DNA from 3 places in the Peribacillus sp. FSL M8-0224 genome. Region 2 is predicted to be linked to each of the others. Evidence: predicted binding sites of a transcription regulator. Region 2 holds the regulator's gene; each other region holds the start of a gene.

Region 1 (5,383 bases), 4.4 Mb from region 2:
AGTGCACCAAGGATCAGGCTATACGGTCATTAATGGCGTTCGTTTTGACTGGTCCAAGGGAGATTATTTCGTCGTTCCGAATTGGGCATGGCATGAGCACGTTGCAGATGCGGATTCTTACTTATTCTCGGTAAACGACCTACCAATAATGGAAAGATTCGATTTGGAACAGCAACAAGAATTAGACACAAACAATGGGTACCAAAAGGTTGAAAGTGAATTCAAGCCTGTTTTGGTTTGAAAATAATAGGTTTGGAATCTTCAGCTAAGATACTAGTGAATAGATGAATGCCATTCGAATGAAAACGCTTACTGTGGTAGTGGTCCGCAACTTTGGCTTAAAGCAACTAATATAGGGGGAATTGATGATGAACACAGAAAAAAAACCATTCATCGTTATCGGTGGGGGAATTGGCGGATTGGCAACTGCTTTAGGAATCGCAGAAACAAAACAGTATGTAAAAGTCCTAGAACAAGCTCCCGAATTTGGGGAAATTGGTGCAGGGATTCAGCTTGCAGCAAATGCCACCAACGTATTGCAGCGTTTGGGTGTCATGGATAAAATCAATGATATTGCAGTATTTCCAAAAAGATTGGTGCTGATGGACGCCTTTTCCGGAAAAGAGCTTTCCGCTTTGGATTTAGGTGATGTTTATAAAGAAAGATATGGAGCTCCGTATGTTGTTTTGCATCGTTCCGATTTGCATAAAGTATTGGCTGAAGCCTGTGAAAAGAACCCGTATATCGAACTGGTCACGAATCAAACCATTATTGAGACAGTAGAGTATGAAGGTGAAGTGACGATTACTTCTGCCAACGGGTCCCAACATTCAGGAACTGCTGTCATTGGAGCCGATGGATTATGGTCCAAGGCACGGAAACTTTTTGTGGAAGATCAGCCGGTCTGCTCTCAATATGTTGCATACAGGGGAGCGATCCCGATGGAGGAGGTTACGAGCCATGGGGATTTAGATGATGTATACATGTGGATTGGGCCAGACCTTCATCTTGTTCAATATCCGGTTAGAAGGGGAGAACTTTATAACCAAGTAGTGGTTTTCAAAAGTTCTCAATATACGGAAGAAAACGAAAAAACAGATCAATGGGGAACACCGGAAGAAATGGACCGTGTATTTGCCGGAACTTGTGAGCTTGTTCAGAATGCGATTTCATTCATTCAAAGACAACGCCGCTGGCCGATGTATGACCGTTTACCAATTGATAATTGGACAAAAGGAAGAATTACGCTTATGGGCGATGCGGCACATCCGATGCTTCAATACTTGGCACAAGGCGCTTGCCAGGCTTTAGAAGATGCAGCTTATTTGTCTGATATGCTCCATAAGCATGGGAATGACATTGAACAGGCATTTTTGGAATATCAGGAGGAACGCATTCCACGTACGGCAAATGTTCAAACGAGTGCTAGAATGTGGGGGGAAATCATCCACAATACGACCGATGCAGGCATTCTGCTCCGAGATACGATCCTTGCAGGTCGGACGGATAGGGATTTCCAATTCATCGATGAATTTCATGGTTACAATAAAACGGCCGTGAAAGCATAAACCATTTTGTTTCATCCATAAAGGAATTTATCCATGTTACAAATGGGTCTGCCTTTCTTCTATATGAAGAAAGGCTTTTTCCGTTTATTTTCCAAACTACTGCATTTCTTATAACTTTCCTTTACATAGGGAGAATTAGAAGTATAATGAAAATATAAAGGTCAAAATTGGTCAAACCCAGTGGGGATTCGTTCATGATATAGATGAATGGGAGGTTTCAAGATGGATATTAATAAAATGACGGAGAGAACACAACAGGCATTCACTGGCGGTCAGGAACTAGCCAATGAAAGAGGGAATCCCGAGCTGACGGAGCTTCATTTATTAAAGGCCTTAATGGAACAGGATGAAAGTTTATTAATCAGGATTTTATCGGAATCTGGTAAATCGGTGAATCTTTTTGATATAGTGCTGAATAAGGAATTGGATGGATTACCGGAAGTGAGCGGGGGTGTTTCCCAGGTTTACATGTCATCCTCCCTACAGCAAGTTCTGACGGCTGCCGAAAAGGAAATGCAGATGTGGGAGGATGAATACTTATCTGTCGAGCATATACTGCTTGCGTCTTTGCAAGTCAATAGAACGAATGTAAACAGGCTATTTTCATCATATGGAATTGATTATGATAAAGCAAAACGGGTTATAAGCGATATAAGGGGGAATCAGCGAGTGACTAGTCAAAATCCTGAAAGCACTTATGAAGTACTGAAAAAATACGGCAGAGATCTCGTTGCTGAGGTTAAATCGGGTAAGGTCGATCCAGTAATCGGTCGAGATACGGAAATCCGTAACGTCATACGGATCCTTTCACGGAAAACGAAAAATAATCCTGTATTAATAGGAGAACCTGGAGTAGGTAAAACAGCGATTGTCGAGGGGTTGGCTCAAAGGATCGTCAGGAAGGATGTGCCGGAAGGTTTAAAGGATAAGACCGTTTTTTCACTCGATATAAGTGCACTTGTCGCAGGGGCCAAATTCCGAGGTGAATTTGAGGAACGCCTAAAAGCGGTGTTGAATGAGATCAAGAAGAGTGATGGAAAAATTCTCTTATTCATTGATGAATTGCATACAATTGTCGGTGCAGGAAGAACGGATGGCGCCCTTGATGCCGGAAATATGTTAAAGCCGATGCTTGCGCGCGGTGAGCTGCATTGTATCGGTGCAACGACCCTTGATGAATATCGGCAATATATTGAAAAGGATCCGGCTTTGGAACGCCGTTTCCAACAGGTTCTGGTTCCTGAACCGGATGTTGAAGATACGATTTCAATTTTGCGGGGATTAAAGGAACGGTTTGAAATTCATCATGGCGTCAGGATACATGATCGGGCGATCGTTGCAGCCTCTGTCCTTTCGAACCGATATATAACGGAGCGGTTTTTACCGGATAAAGCGATTGATCTTGTGGATGAAGCATGTGCGATGATCCGCATGGAAATCGACTCCATGCCATCCGAGTTGGATGAAATCACGAGAAAAGTCATGCAACTTGAAATTGAAGAAGCGGCCCTGAAAAATGAAGACGACCCTCAAAGCAAAGCAAGGCTGGAAGTGCTTCAAAAAGAACTATCAGAACTTCAGGATCAAGCGAATAGCATGAAATCCAAGTGGCAAATGGAGAAATCAGCGCTTCAAAAGGTGCAGGACAAACGTGAAGAGCTTGAGAAACTGCGTCATGAACTGGAACAGGCAGAGAATGACTATGACCTTAACCGGGCAGCTGAACTTCGGCATGGAAGGATTCCGCAGCTTCAAAAAGAATTGGAAGCAATGGAAGACGAATTGGAAAAGGAAAAACAGGAATCACGATTGCTTCGCCAGGAAGTGACGGAGGAGGAAATTGCCTCGATTGTGGCAAGGTGGACAGGGATTCCGGTAAGCAAGCTGGTGGAAAGTGAAAGGGAGAAGCTGCTTCGCCTATCAGATATCCTGCATGAACGCGTAATCGGTCAAGGAGAAGCGGTGGAACTCGTATCCGATGCTGTTTTAAGAGCAAGGGCTGGAATAAAAGATCCAAACAGACCAATCGGTTCATTCATTTTTCTTGGGCCGACTGGTGTCGGTAAAACCGAATTGGTAAAAGCTTTGGCAGAAACATTATTCGATAGTGAGGAACATATGATTCGAATTGATATGTCGGAATATATGGAGAAACATTCCGTGTCCCGACTTGTTGGTGCACCTCCCGGTTATGTTGGATTTGAGGAAGGCGGCCAGCTTACGGAGGCTGTAAGGAGAAACCCATACTCAGTCATATTACTGGACGAAATTGAAAAGGCGCATCCTGAAGTCTTCAATATTTTATTGCAAATGTTGGATGATGGAAGAATAACAGACTCCCAAGGCAGGACAATCAACTGTAAAAATACGGTCATCATCATGACTTCCAATATCGGTTCCCATTTCTTATTGCAATCCAACCGGGTGGATGGTGGCATTGAAGAAGAAATAAAAGATCAGGTCTTTAAAGAATTAAGAGGGCATTTCCGTCCGGAGTTTTTGAATCGAGTGGATGACATTGTTTTATTCAAACCTCTGACGAAACATGAAATCGTTGAAATCGTAGATAAAATGGTTCATCAATTACAAGTTAGGTTAACTGAACAAAATATAGTCCTCAACGTCACAGAAGCGGCTAAGGAATTCATTGCGGACCAGGGATATGATCCGGTATATGGAGCTAGACCGCTGAAGCGATTCATCCAAAAGCATCTCGAAACGAAAATCGCCCGTAAAATCATAGCTGGGACTGTTAAGCTTAAAGAAGGAATCACGATTGATTATGACCATGATGAATTGGTCCTTAAATAAAAACGTTAATATGCAGTTTATCCGTATCCAAAGTTCGGTATAACAAAAAGGACATCCTAAAAAGGATGTCCTCTTTTGCTTCTTAATGTTGATGGGAGTCTTTAGCTGGTCCGGCAGGCATGATAGCTGGGATGATACAAATCAGGATAGCAGCAGCTAATCCTAGAATAGTTCCCTGCGCAGCATCGTATGAAACTCCGATCATGGAAGAAACAACATATACAGTCATATGCACTAATAAGAATGTCCAAAAAATTGTCCAAGCATAACGCATCGAATTTCACCTCATTCCACTACATTCATTTTTATCTTACCATAATTAATATACAGTTAAAACGTGTTTTTAATAATAACCTTTAAATAATTCAATACATTAAATCATAAGAGAAATTTTTTGGCAGACAAGCTGGTTCAAAACTTCAAAAGGGAAATCATCGGGGGAATAAAAACAAAAATCGTCCCTGCTTGGTTAATTTAAGATAAGAAGTTAGGCGTTTCCACTGACCCTTTCTATTTTTCGTCATAAATTAATATAGTAGTAGTAATATTCCTTAAAGGAGTTTGAACGATGGAACAACGAACTTTTCAAATTGATGACCAATGGAATATCATCTATTATCCAGAGCGACCCAGTGGTTTTTCCGTAATGGTAATTGGAGACCGTAGTCATTTTGTCGAAAAAGACAGCAGCTTTTGGCTGCAGCATCCAGGCAGGCTGCAGATATTGGAATATTTAAAGGAATACGGATACACGCTATTTTCTTCTAATTTTCACGGGGCCAACTGGGGCAGTCCTAAAGCACTGGACCTTTCCCTTAACCTATATATTCTTTTCATGAAAAAAGAAATAGTCAATCAAAGGGTTCATATATTGGCAGAGGGGACAGGCGCACTACTTGCCCTAAAGCTAATGAATGAACTTGGAAATAAAATTCGGTCTGTCGTATTGATCGATCCGGTTTTTTCCTTGAAAGCACAACTGGAAAAAGAAAAGGAAAATAAGT
Region 2 (5,383 bases):
ACTGGGTTATTTTTTGTACGACGGCTTAATACCTCAATGACACGCTGTATTTCCTTACTTCTTCCGATAACCGGATCCAAGCTTCCTTCCCTGGCAATCGCCGTTAAATCACGGGCAAGGCCATCCAGTGTCGGCGTGCTTGCATTTGCAGCGGCTGAACCTTGATGACCACCTGATTCATTGCTGCCCAAAAGTTGTAATACTTGTTGTCGAGCTTTATTTAAACTTACTCCCAGATTATTCAATACGCGGGCAGCGACACCTTCCCCTTCTCGTATAAGACCTAGAAGGACATGCTCTGTCCCAACATATGAGTGACCTAATTTTCTTGCTTCATCCATGGAAAGCTCAATGACCTTCTTGGCTCTTGGGGTATAATGTATCGTTTGAGCCGTATCCTGTCCACGGCCAATTAAATTTTCAACTTCTTTCTGAATCTTCTCCGGACCCAATCCAAGAGCATATAACGCTTTGGCTGCAATACCATCACCCTCTCGGACCAGGCCCAGTAAAATATGTTCCGTGCCAATATTATTATGACCTAAACGGATTGCCTCTTCTTGGGCTAATGCTAATACTTTCTGGGCTCTTTCAGTAAAACGACCAAACATCATAGGGAATTCCTCCTTAAGAATTTTCGTTTTGAATAAAATTGCTGGCAATTCTCTAAGTAATGGCAGAAGCTTATTCTTGCTCCATATCTATTAATGAAATTTAATTCTCCCTAAAGAGGTCAATAACCTCTATGAGGAGGAAGATTCCGTGAAATTCAAGCGTTCCCGGATGAGTGCTGCTCTACGGATATCCCTTTCATGGGGTCTTAAAGGGCCGCCTGCGTACTTTTGTAAAAATCCCGACTGCGTCAAAATCATCAATTCATTTAGAATGCTTTTGGAAATATTCTTTATATACCCAAGATCTATCCCTAACCTAACATCGGAGATACATGTAGCTGCTTCCTTGGTCTCGATGATTCGAGCATTGGACAAAACCCCATATGAACGGAAAATTCTATCTTCTAATTGTATGTGGGAAGTCCTCGCTAATGCATCCCTCGCTGACCGTTCCTGGGCTATGATTTGTTGCACTACACTCGTTAGATCTTCAACGATATCCCTTTCCGATTTTCCAAGGGTGATTTGATTGGAGATTTGAAAAATATTCCCCAACGCTTGACTGCCCTCTCCATAAATCCCTCGAACCACCAACCCCAATTGGTTGATAGCCGGTATGATATTATTCATCTGCTGTGTAAGGACCAGGCCCGGCAGATGCATCATGACTGAAGCCCTTAACCCTGTTCCCACATTAGTCGGACAACTAGTCAGGTATCCTCTTTCTTCATCATATGCATAGTCTATGGATTCTTCAATCCAATCGTCAAGAACATTTGCAATCTTTAAGGTTTCCTTTAGCTGCAACCCCGACATTAAACATTGAATACGGAGATGGTCCTCTTCGTTTATCATGATACTTATTTCTTCATTTTCCGAAAGGAGACATGCGCTTTTCGCTGAATCTTCAACTAAATGAGGACTGATTAAATGTTTTTCAACCAGAACGCGCTTTTCCAGTGGCTGCAATTGGTCAATCTCTAATAGCTCCAATTTTCCAATCTCCGGGGTTACTTCCTCTTCGATTCTTTTTTTGACCAATTCAATGATTTTATTAGCTTCTTCGTTCGAAAAGGAGGTTGGGAAGGTAAAGTCTTTGAAATTCCTGGCCAGCCGAATCCGCGAACTCAATACAATATCGATTTCCGGCCCTTCGGCACTCATCCAGGAACTCAAGGCGTTTTCTACAAACTTTTCCAAGCTCATAATTCCTCGCCTCCCTCTTGTGCTTCAAACCTTTTTTCAAGGGAACGAACCTTATCTCTTACTTCTGCCGCTTTCTCAAACTCCTCTTGATCAATGTGGACCTTTAAAACTTCTTTCAAATCCAAAATTTGTTTTCGAAGATATATGGCGCCACCAATCCTTTTTGGAATTTTCCCTATGTGTGCTGTATTGCCGCTATGAACCCTCTTTAAAATGGGATTTAACTGTTCATTGAACGTTTTATAACATTCGGCACAGCCAAACTTGCCAATATGGACAAATTCTTTATAAGATCGATGACAATGCGGGCAGCGCCTCTCTTCCGTTTTCGGAAATGCATTTGCCTTTGTCTGTTGAATATTCGACTCCATATTCAACAATCCTGCTAATAAATTATTTATTGAAAAACCAGGTCCGCCTGCCTCCATGAACATTTCACCTTTTTCCTGAGCACATTTCTCACAAATCATGACTTCAGTCTTTTTTCCATTGATGATTTTGGTGAAGTGCAGGGTAGCAGGCCTTTGATGACATTCTTGGCAAATCAACGTTCATCACCTCTGCCAGTTTCATTTATATTTTAAAGTCGTAAGCATCGCAGTTAAAATTCTTGCCCTAAGCTCATCGCGGTCAGGCAGGTCGATATAAATCACCGATCTATCTATGACGCTCATCATAATCTTTGCTTCTCTTTCATTAATGACGTCTTCATTCATCAGCCGTGAAATTACTCCTTCAGCCATCGATTGAGTTACCCTGGAACCAATAAGCGATAATAATTGGTTGATAAGTTGCACGGAATCCTGTGATTCCACTTTCATGATGCGTATATAACCGCCGCCTCCACGCTTACTCTCTACAACATAACCTCTCTCGATGGTAAACCTCGTATTGATTACGTAATTGATTTGAGAAGGAACACACTGAAATTTATCTGCTATTTCACTTCTTTTAATCTCCAAGATATCTTTTTGACTTATTTCAAGTACTTGCTTCAAATAAGTTTCGATAACATCAGATATGTTTCTCACTCAGCCTCCTCCATTCTGACTTTGACTATATTTGACTATTATTATACAAGGAATAATGCATTTTGCAACTTAAACGCACTTTCTTTCTGTAATATCCATTTTCTCCAAATTATATGTAGTTACATACCCCATTGAACATAAAAGTTGAAATATCTTACATAAATACCCTATATAAATGGATGTAAAACCTGAACTTTTTCTTCTGCTTAAGGTTTCATCACTTAAATTCTCCCCCATTTCCCCAGCTCATCCATTTCCTCCTCATGATATGGCAACCAATTCAAATAAGGCCAGCCCGTGCTGTCCCTGAAAACGGAAAAGTTTTTTATTACAAACACAAAAAAGACCAGCCGGATGGCTGATCTTTTTAAATGGCTTGGCGGCGTCCTACTCTCACAGGGGGAAACCCCCAACTACCATCGGCGCTGAAGAGCTTAACTGCCGTGTTCGGAATGGGAACGGGTGTGACCTCTTCGCTATCGCCACCAAACATAAAAGGAACGTTGTTCCTTCAAAACTAGATAATAAGAAGGTATTTCATTTTTTTAAAAGCGTTGGTTAAGTCCTCGATCTATTAGTATCAGTCAGCTCCACATGTCACCATGCTTCCACCTCTGACCTATCAACCTGATCATCTTTCAGGGATCTTACTAGCTTGCGCCATGGGAAATCTCATCTTGAGGGGGGCTTCATGCTTAGATGCTTTCAGCACTTATCCCGTCCGCACGTAGCTACCCAGCTATGCCTTTGGCAAGACAACTGGTACACCAGCGGTGCGTCCATCCCGGTCCTCTCGTACTAAGGACAGCTCCTCTCAAATTTCCTGCGCCCGCGACGGATAGGGACCGAACTGTCTCACGACGTTCTGAACCCAGCTCGCGTACCGCTTTAATGGGCGAACAGCCCAACCCTTGGGACCGACTACAGCCCCAGGATGCGATGAGCCGACATCGAGGTGCCAAACCTCCCCGTCGATGTGGACTCTTGGGGGAGATAAGCCTGTTATCCCCGGGGTAGCTTTTATCCGTTGAGCGATGGCCCTTCCATGCGGAACCACCGGATCACTAAGCCCGACTTTCGTCCCTGCTCGACTTGTAGGTCTCGCAGTCAAGCTCCCTTGTGCCTTTACACTCTACGAATGATTTCCAACCATTCTGAGGGAACCTTTGGGCGCCTCCGTTACTCTTTAGGAGGCGACCGCCCCAGTCAAACTGCCCACCTGACACTGTCTCCCACCCCGATAAGGGGCGCGGGTTAGAATTTCAATACAGCCAGGGTAGTATCCCACCAACGCCTCCACCGAAGCTGGCGCTCCGGCTTCTCAGGCTCCTACCTATCCTGTACAAGCTGTACCAAAATTCAATATCAGGCTGCAGTAAAGCTCCACGGGGTCTTTCCGTCCTGTCGCGGGTAACCTGCATCTTCACAGGTACTATAATTTCACCGAGTCTCTCGTTGAGACAGTGCCCAGATCGTTACACCTTTCGTGCGGGTCGGAACTTACCCGACAAGGAATTTCGCTACCTTAGGACCGTTATAGTTACGGCCGCCGTTTACTGGGGCTTCGGTTCAAAGCTTCGCTTGCGCTAACCTCTCCCCTTAACCTTCCAGCACCGGGCAGGTGTCAGCCCCTATACTTCGCCTTGCGGCTTCGCAGAGACCTGTGTTTTTGCTAAACAGTCGCCTGGGCCTATTCACTGCGGCTTTTCTGGGCTATTCACCCTAAAAAGCACCCCTTCTCCCGAAGTTACGGGGTCATTTTGCCGAGTTCCTTAACGAGAGTTCTCTCGCACACCTTAGGATTCTCTCCTCGCCTACCTGTGTCGGTTTGCGGTACGGGCACCTTACATCTCACTAGAGGCTTTTCTTGGCAGCGTGGAATCAGGAACTTCGGTACTATATTTCCCTCGCCATCACAGCTCCGCCTTAATGGAAACGGGATTTGCCTCGTTTCCGGCCTAACTGCTTGGACGCGCATATCCAACAGCGCGCTTACCCTATCCTTCTGCGTCCCCCCATCGTTCAAACGATGTATAGGTGGTACAGGAATATCAACCTGTTGTCCATCGCCTACGCCTTTCGGCCTCGGCTTAGGTCCCGACTAACCCTGAGCGGACGAGCCTTCCTCAGGAAACCTTAGGCATTCGGTGGAAGGGATTCTCACCCTTCTTTCGCTACTCATACCGGCATTCTCACTTCTAAGCGCTCCACCAGTCCTTCCGGTCTGACTTCAACGCCCTTAGAACGCTCTCCTACCATCGACACCATACGGTGTCAATCCACAGCTTCGGTGATACGTTTAGCCCCGGTACATTTTCGGCGCGGAGTCACTCGACCAGTGAGCTATTACGCACTCTTTAAATGGTGGCTGCTTCTAAGCCAACATCCTGGTTGTCTAAGCAACTCCACATCCTTTTCCACTTAACGTATACTTTGGGACCTTAGCTGGTGGTCTGGGCTGTTTCCCTTTCGACTACGGATCTTATCACTCGCAGTCTGACTCCCAAGAATAAGTATTTGGCATTCGGAGTT
Region 3 (5,383 bases), 3.1 Mb from region 2:
AATCCTGCAAAACGTCATATACGATTACTATTTACAATATAACTATATTTACGAAGCAAGTGAGAAGTTGGAAAAGAATGAAACCATTTCCCCTAATAATTAAAAAAACCACCCTACAAGTGGTTATTTTTTTTGGAAAGGTGATTGTTAATTATATTTTGGACAATTACATTATTACCAATGAGCTCCGACGATTTATTTACATGCCGTTCCCGAAAATCCATGTTCTTTATTTTCTTGGACTTTTTCCCATTTTTAAAATTATTGAAGGCATTTAAAAAAGCTATCTGAATCACTCCCCTTATAGATTAGTATATTCATATTTTGGATAAAATTTCATGAAAAACCTCATTTTACTGAAAAATATTTTCTTGAATACACAAAGCAATTATAGACATTTAGAAAAAGTGTTTTAAATGTACGAAAAGATTTTTTATTTGCTCTAATCACTGATTTCTATGGCTTTATTTATAAGAACTAGAGAAATTTTCCCCAAAATGTTGTATAGTTAGGTATGCAGAGATTCGAACAAACATTCGTTTCTTGAGCAGATTACTTCTTAGAGGGACAGGAGAGAGACAGTGAACGGGACAGCACACATGGCTATAGGGGCAACAGTTGGATTCTTGACGGCAAACACACTTCAAACAGATTCAACCACCACTTTATTTTTGGTGGGCATCGGGGGAGTTTCAGGGCTGATGCCCGATATGGATATTGATGGGAAGTTAAGTAATAGGATTACCTTTTCACATAAGTTTATCCGAACGATAGCACAAACGATTGGAATTTTAATGATCATTTATAGTCTTTTGGAAGGCTCTGAAACGGAAAAGTGGATCGGTGCAGGGGCAGGAATCGGAATCATCATTATTTCATCTTTCATTAGGCAAAGGCATATGCTGACTTTGACTGGATTAGCGGTATTAGGAGGCGGTTTATCTTTGCAGGAAAGCTGGTTGTGGCTGTTGGGAGTCTATATAATCCTGGCATCCTTTACACCACATAGAAGTTATACCCATTCGATTGCCGGTATCGCTTTCTTTGGCATCATTGCCTTTCAATTCGAAGCTTTTATGGGGATTGACGGAATTTTCGCCACTTGTTCATTAGGATACATAAGTCATTTAATTGCAGATTTGAAATGTTTACCTTTCAATAAACGTGGGGTAAAACTATTTCTTCCATTTTTCTCAAAAGAATTTTGACAGTGGTTTTTTACCGCTGTTTTTTTATGAAGAAAAGATAGTTTTATTAAAGGTGCTTTTCAATATATTGAATGGACACTTGATTCGACTTATTTCTATGTTTTATATGGACATTCTTCCTAAATCTACTAAATGTAACATATTCGTAAAGATCCTGTGATGCGAGTGATATAGCTTTTCTAGTATATTAGGTTTAGCAAATCACATCAGGGGGTAAATAATTTGTTTAAGAAAATTGTCGTCGGATTGTCATTGGCTATCACGCTTGTAACCGCATCCTTTGCTGGAAACCAAGTGGAAGCTGCTTCATATCATACAAAAGCGATTAAAGTGGCTAAAAGTGAACTAGGTACAAAATATAAAATGGGTGGCATTTCTTCATCAGGTTTTGATTGTTCGGGTTTAGTGAAGTATTCATATCAAAAGGCTGGTAAGAGTTTACCAAGAACTGCTGCTGACATATATAAAAAAGGAAAGAAAGTTAAAAGCCTGCAAAAAGGGGACTTAATGTTCTTTGCACCAAATAAAGCGAAAACACCCACACATGTGGCCATATACATAGGAAACAATGAATTCATACACTCGTCATCATCAAAAGGAGTGTCATACGCTAAAACCAATAATAGTTATTGGAAGCCAAAGTATATCGGTGCGAAACGTATAAAGTATATCGGTGCGAAACGTATATAATAGAAGAAAATCAATCTTAATATAAAAAAGCTAAGAGACTTAATGAAGTCTCTTTCAAATTGTAGACAAAAAGGTTTCGAAAGGTTTCATTCCGAAACCTTTTTGATTTTTTATTGGAATTGAAGCAGCTATTGCGGAAAGGAAAGCATGGCATGGGTTGAACAACGAGGGGACTTTTAAGAAAGTATCGATATCACCTCAAGTATTAATACTACTTAAAAACAAAAAAAGACTGTAGGCAAAAGAGTTCTATTTTAAAATTAAAACAAAGATCATTGGAACGGAAGGTGCGAGACTCCTGCGGGAAAAGCGCGTCAAGGGGAGATCCCACAGGTGCGAAGACGCCGAGGAGGCTCCCCAACCGCCCGCGGAAAGCGAGTACATGGAGTGGAAATCCAACGTTTAAAAATTGTACTAACCTTAAAGAGACTTAATAAAGTCTTTTTTTGTATTAAAAAATAAGAGTGAATGAGGCACATGGACAAGAGAATTGGCGTTTTGCTAATAGTTTAAGGTTATGGTGAGTCCTGAATTCGGTAATCGGTAGTATGAAGCATTCATGAAAGCTTTTTAGTTGACTGGAAATGGATAGTTTAATATGCTAAGCAAACCAAATCGAAGGAATTCCTGTTTTTTGCAAAAAAATTCCCAGACAAAATTATTGAAAGTCAAAGAAGGTCAATGTATAATAAAGTTAGAAAGTCAAAGAAGGTCAAAGATTTATTTTCAATTTATTTTTTTAAAGGAGGAGTACTACATGCTTTGTGAAAAATGCCATGTAAACCAAGCTAATATTCAAGTTCACCTAAATATGAATGGTCAGGAGCATGATGTGAAACTGTGCTCCACTTGTTATAAAGAAGAACGAAACAAACTTGGAGCAGCTATGGGCGGAATGGATATAGGGAAATTCCAATTTAACGGATCTCCAAATTCATTCAATCCATTTAATTATAATGGTGTACCAAAACCGGATTCAGCTGAACATGGCGAGGACGGAGGATTGCTTGAGGAGTATGGCCGCAATTTGACCGATGCTGCTAAAGCAGGACTTATTGATCCGGTTATCGGACGAAATGAAGAAATCAAACGCGTCATTGAAGTTCTAAACAGACGCAATAAAAATAATCCAGTTTTAATCGGTGAACCTGGTGTCGGTAAAACAGCCATTGCTGAAGGCCTTGCTTTAGCGATTGTTGAAGGTTCAGTGCCAGTTAAATTACGTAATAAGCTAGTATATATGCTTGATGTAGCGTCCCTTGTTTCCAATACTGGAATTAGAGGGCAATTCGAAGAAAGAATGAAGCAATTGATCAGTGAATTACAGGAAAGGAAAAATGTCATTTTATTCATCGATGAAATTCATCAACTTGTGGGAGCAGGTTCGGCCGAAGGATCAATGGATGCAGGAAATATCTTGAAGCCTGCACTTGCACGCGGCGAACTTCAGCTTGTCGGAGCAACTACTTTATCCGAATATAGGAAAATTGAAAAAGACGGTGCCCTTGAAAGACGTTTCCAGCCTGTACAGGTTAACGAACCTACAACGGCTGAGGCATTGGTCATCTTACGCGGTTTAAAAGAAAGTTATGAATCTTATCATGGTGTAACATATAGTGAGGAAGCCCTAAAAGCGGCTGTTGAACTTTCAAACCGTTACATTCAAGACCGATTCCTCCCTGACAAGGCAATAGACTTAATGGATGAAGCTGGTTCCAAATTGAACTTGACCATCGAAGACGGCCAGGTAGAAAACATGAAAGAACGACTGGCGCAAATTTATAAAGAAAAAGAAATGGCCTTAAAAGAAGAAGCATATGAAAAAGCTGCCGTTCTTCGTGATGAAGAAGAAAAACTGGAAAAGTCATTGCAAGCAGGGGAAGATGCAATTAAGCCAACCGTTACCGTTGAAGACATTCAAAATATCATCGAACAAAAGACCGGTATTCCTGTAGGTAAGCTCCAAGAAGATGAGCAAGAAAGAATGGTTCATCTCCAAGCGGAGCTGATGAAAAAAGTAATTGGGCAGGAAGAGGCTGTCAAAAAGGTATCCAAGGCCGTTCGAAGAAGTCGTGCCGGGTTAAAATCCAAAAATCGTCCTACCGGTTCTTTCCTTTTCGTTGGTCCGACAGGAGTCGGTAAAACCGAATTGGCGAAAACTCTTGCTGAGGAATTATTCGGGGACAAGGACGCTATGATTCGTCTTGACATGAGTGAATTCATGGAGAAACACAGCGTTTCCAAATTAATCGGTTCTCCTCCTGGATATGTAGGACATGAGGAAGCTGGACAATTGACGGAAAAAGTTCGCCGCAAGCCTTACAGTATCATCTTATTGGATGAAATCGAAAAGGCACATCCGGATGTCATGCATATGTTCCTGCAAATCATGGAAGATGGCCGCTTAACCGACAGTCAAGGCCGGACCGTTACTTTTAAAGATACCGTGATCATCATGACGAGTAATGCAGGAGTCGGTGAGAAACAAAAAGTAATGGGATTCGGTACAAGTTCAGCTGTGGAAGAGGCTTCAATCCTGCAATCTTTAGGCAGCTTCTTCAAACCGGAATTCTTGAACCGGTTCGATAGCATCATTGAATTCTCTGCATTGAAGAAAGAAGATCTTCTGCAAATTGTTGATATCATGATTCACGAGCTAGACGAAACACTTGCTGCAAATGGTTTATCTTTAGATGTGACCAATGAAGCGAAACAAAGGCTAATTGAACTCGGATATCACCCAACTTTCGGGGCTAGACCGCTCCGCCGTGTTCTTCAAGAACAGCTCGAAGATGGCATCACAGACTTTATCTTTGAGCAGCCTGAAGTTAAGAACTTCACTGCAATTGTTGAAAATAACTCAGTGAAAATTATTAAAACACCATAAAGAGTACTAGAAATGCCTCCAAGACCGTAAAACTGTTATGGAGGCATTTTTTTTCTTTTTTTTGGATTCACTTTCATTATACGATAAGTAAGGTCCAGCAAAATGACCTGCTGCTTTCGATTATTAAATATAGATTTCTGAATTTTCGACATAATTTGCAGATTGGATGTTTTGATGGGTAATGCCTGTGGAATCATAACATAATGAAAGATTCGCTCATGATTATAAAAATGAATAATTCCTGTTCTAAAATGGGAATTTCAATGGAGGAATGACCTATTAAAGATTCACTTTCTTATTTTGAAGAGGAAAATAAAAATAATCAAAAACCTATGGATAATGAAACGGAAAATCAGTTGGAATCCCTGCCGATTGCTAATATTAATCCGGTAAACCCGTCAGAATTGGATGATTTATATTTCTATGAAGGCAAAGATTTAGGAAATTCCTATCTTAAAGATAAAACGGCATTCCGGTTATGGGCACCACTTGCATCTGAAGCCAAGCTAGTTACTTATAAACATTGGGATGATACAGATGGAATGGCGATTCAAATGGTTCGTTCGGAAAAGGGGACCTGGACCATTGAGCTGAACGG

What was found. Region 2 encodes CtsR, which represses protease genes until heat stress. Its sites were predicted from a motif close to ATGGTCAATAAAGGTCAAACA; they were not measured.
Region 1: the regulator CtsR is predicted to act here: its motif matches at 1,726-1,746, upstream of clpB (ATP-dependent chaperone ClpB).
Region 3: the regulator CtsR is predicted to act here: its motif matches at 2,597-2,617, upstream of MKX49_RS11275 (ATP-dependent Clp protease ATP-binding subunit).

Annotation. Positions count from the first base shown of each region.
Region 1 is NZ_JBBOOJ010000001.1:949,892-955,274, forward strand. Features, by position in the region: gene MKX49_RS04560 (cupin domain-containing protein) at 1-241, shown strand, start outside; gene MKX49_RS04565 (FAD-dependent monooxygenase) at 369-1,568, shown strand; gene clpB (ATP-dependent chaperone ClpB) at 1,791-4,379, shown strand; gene MKX49_RS04575 (YjzD family protein) at 4,462-4,653, opposite strand; gene MKX49_RS04580 (alpha/beta hydrolase) at 4,948-5,383, shown strand, end outside.
Region 2 is NZ_JBBOOJ010000001.1:5,399,306-5,404,688, reverse strand. Features, by position in the region: gene clpC (ATP-dependent protease ATP-binding subunit ClpC) at 1-614, opposite strand, end outside; gene MKX49_RS26335 (protein arginine kinase) at 744-1,820, opposite strand; gene MKX49_RS26330 (UvrB/UvrC motif-containing protein) at 1,817-2,368, opposite strand; gene MKX49_RS26325 (CtsR family transcriptional regulator) at 2,390-2,851, opposite strand; rRNA gene rrf (5S ribosomal RNA) at 3,226-3,341, opposite strand; rRNA gene MKX49_RS26315 (23S ribosomal RNA) at 3,406-5,383, opposite strand, start outside.
Region 3 is NZ_JBBOOJ010000001.1:2,345,913-2,351,295, reverse strand. Features, by position in the region: gene MKX49_RS11290 (hypothetical protein) at 1-103, shown strand, start outside; gene MKX49_RS11285 (metal-dependent hydrolase) at 582-1,208, shown strand; gene MKX49_RS11280 (C40 family peptidase) at 1,431-1,898, shown strand; gene MKX49_RS11275 (ATP-dependent Clp protease ATP-binding subunit) at 2,656-4,785, shown strand; partial or broken gene pulA (type I pullulanase) at 5,175-5,383, shown strand, end outside.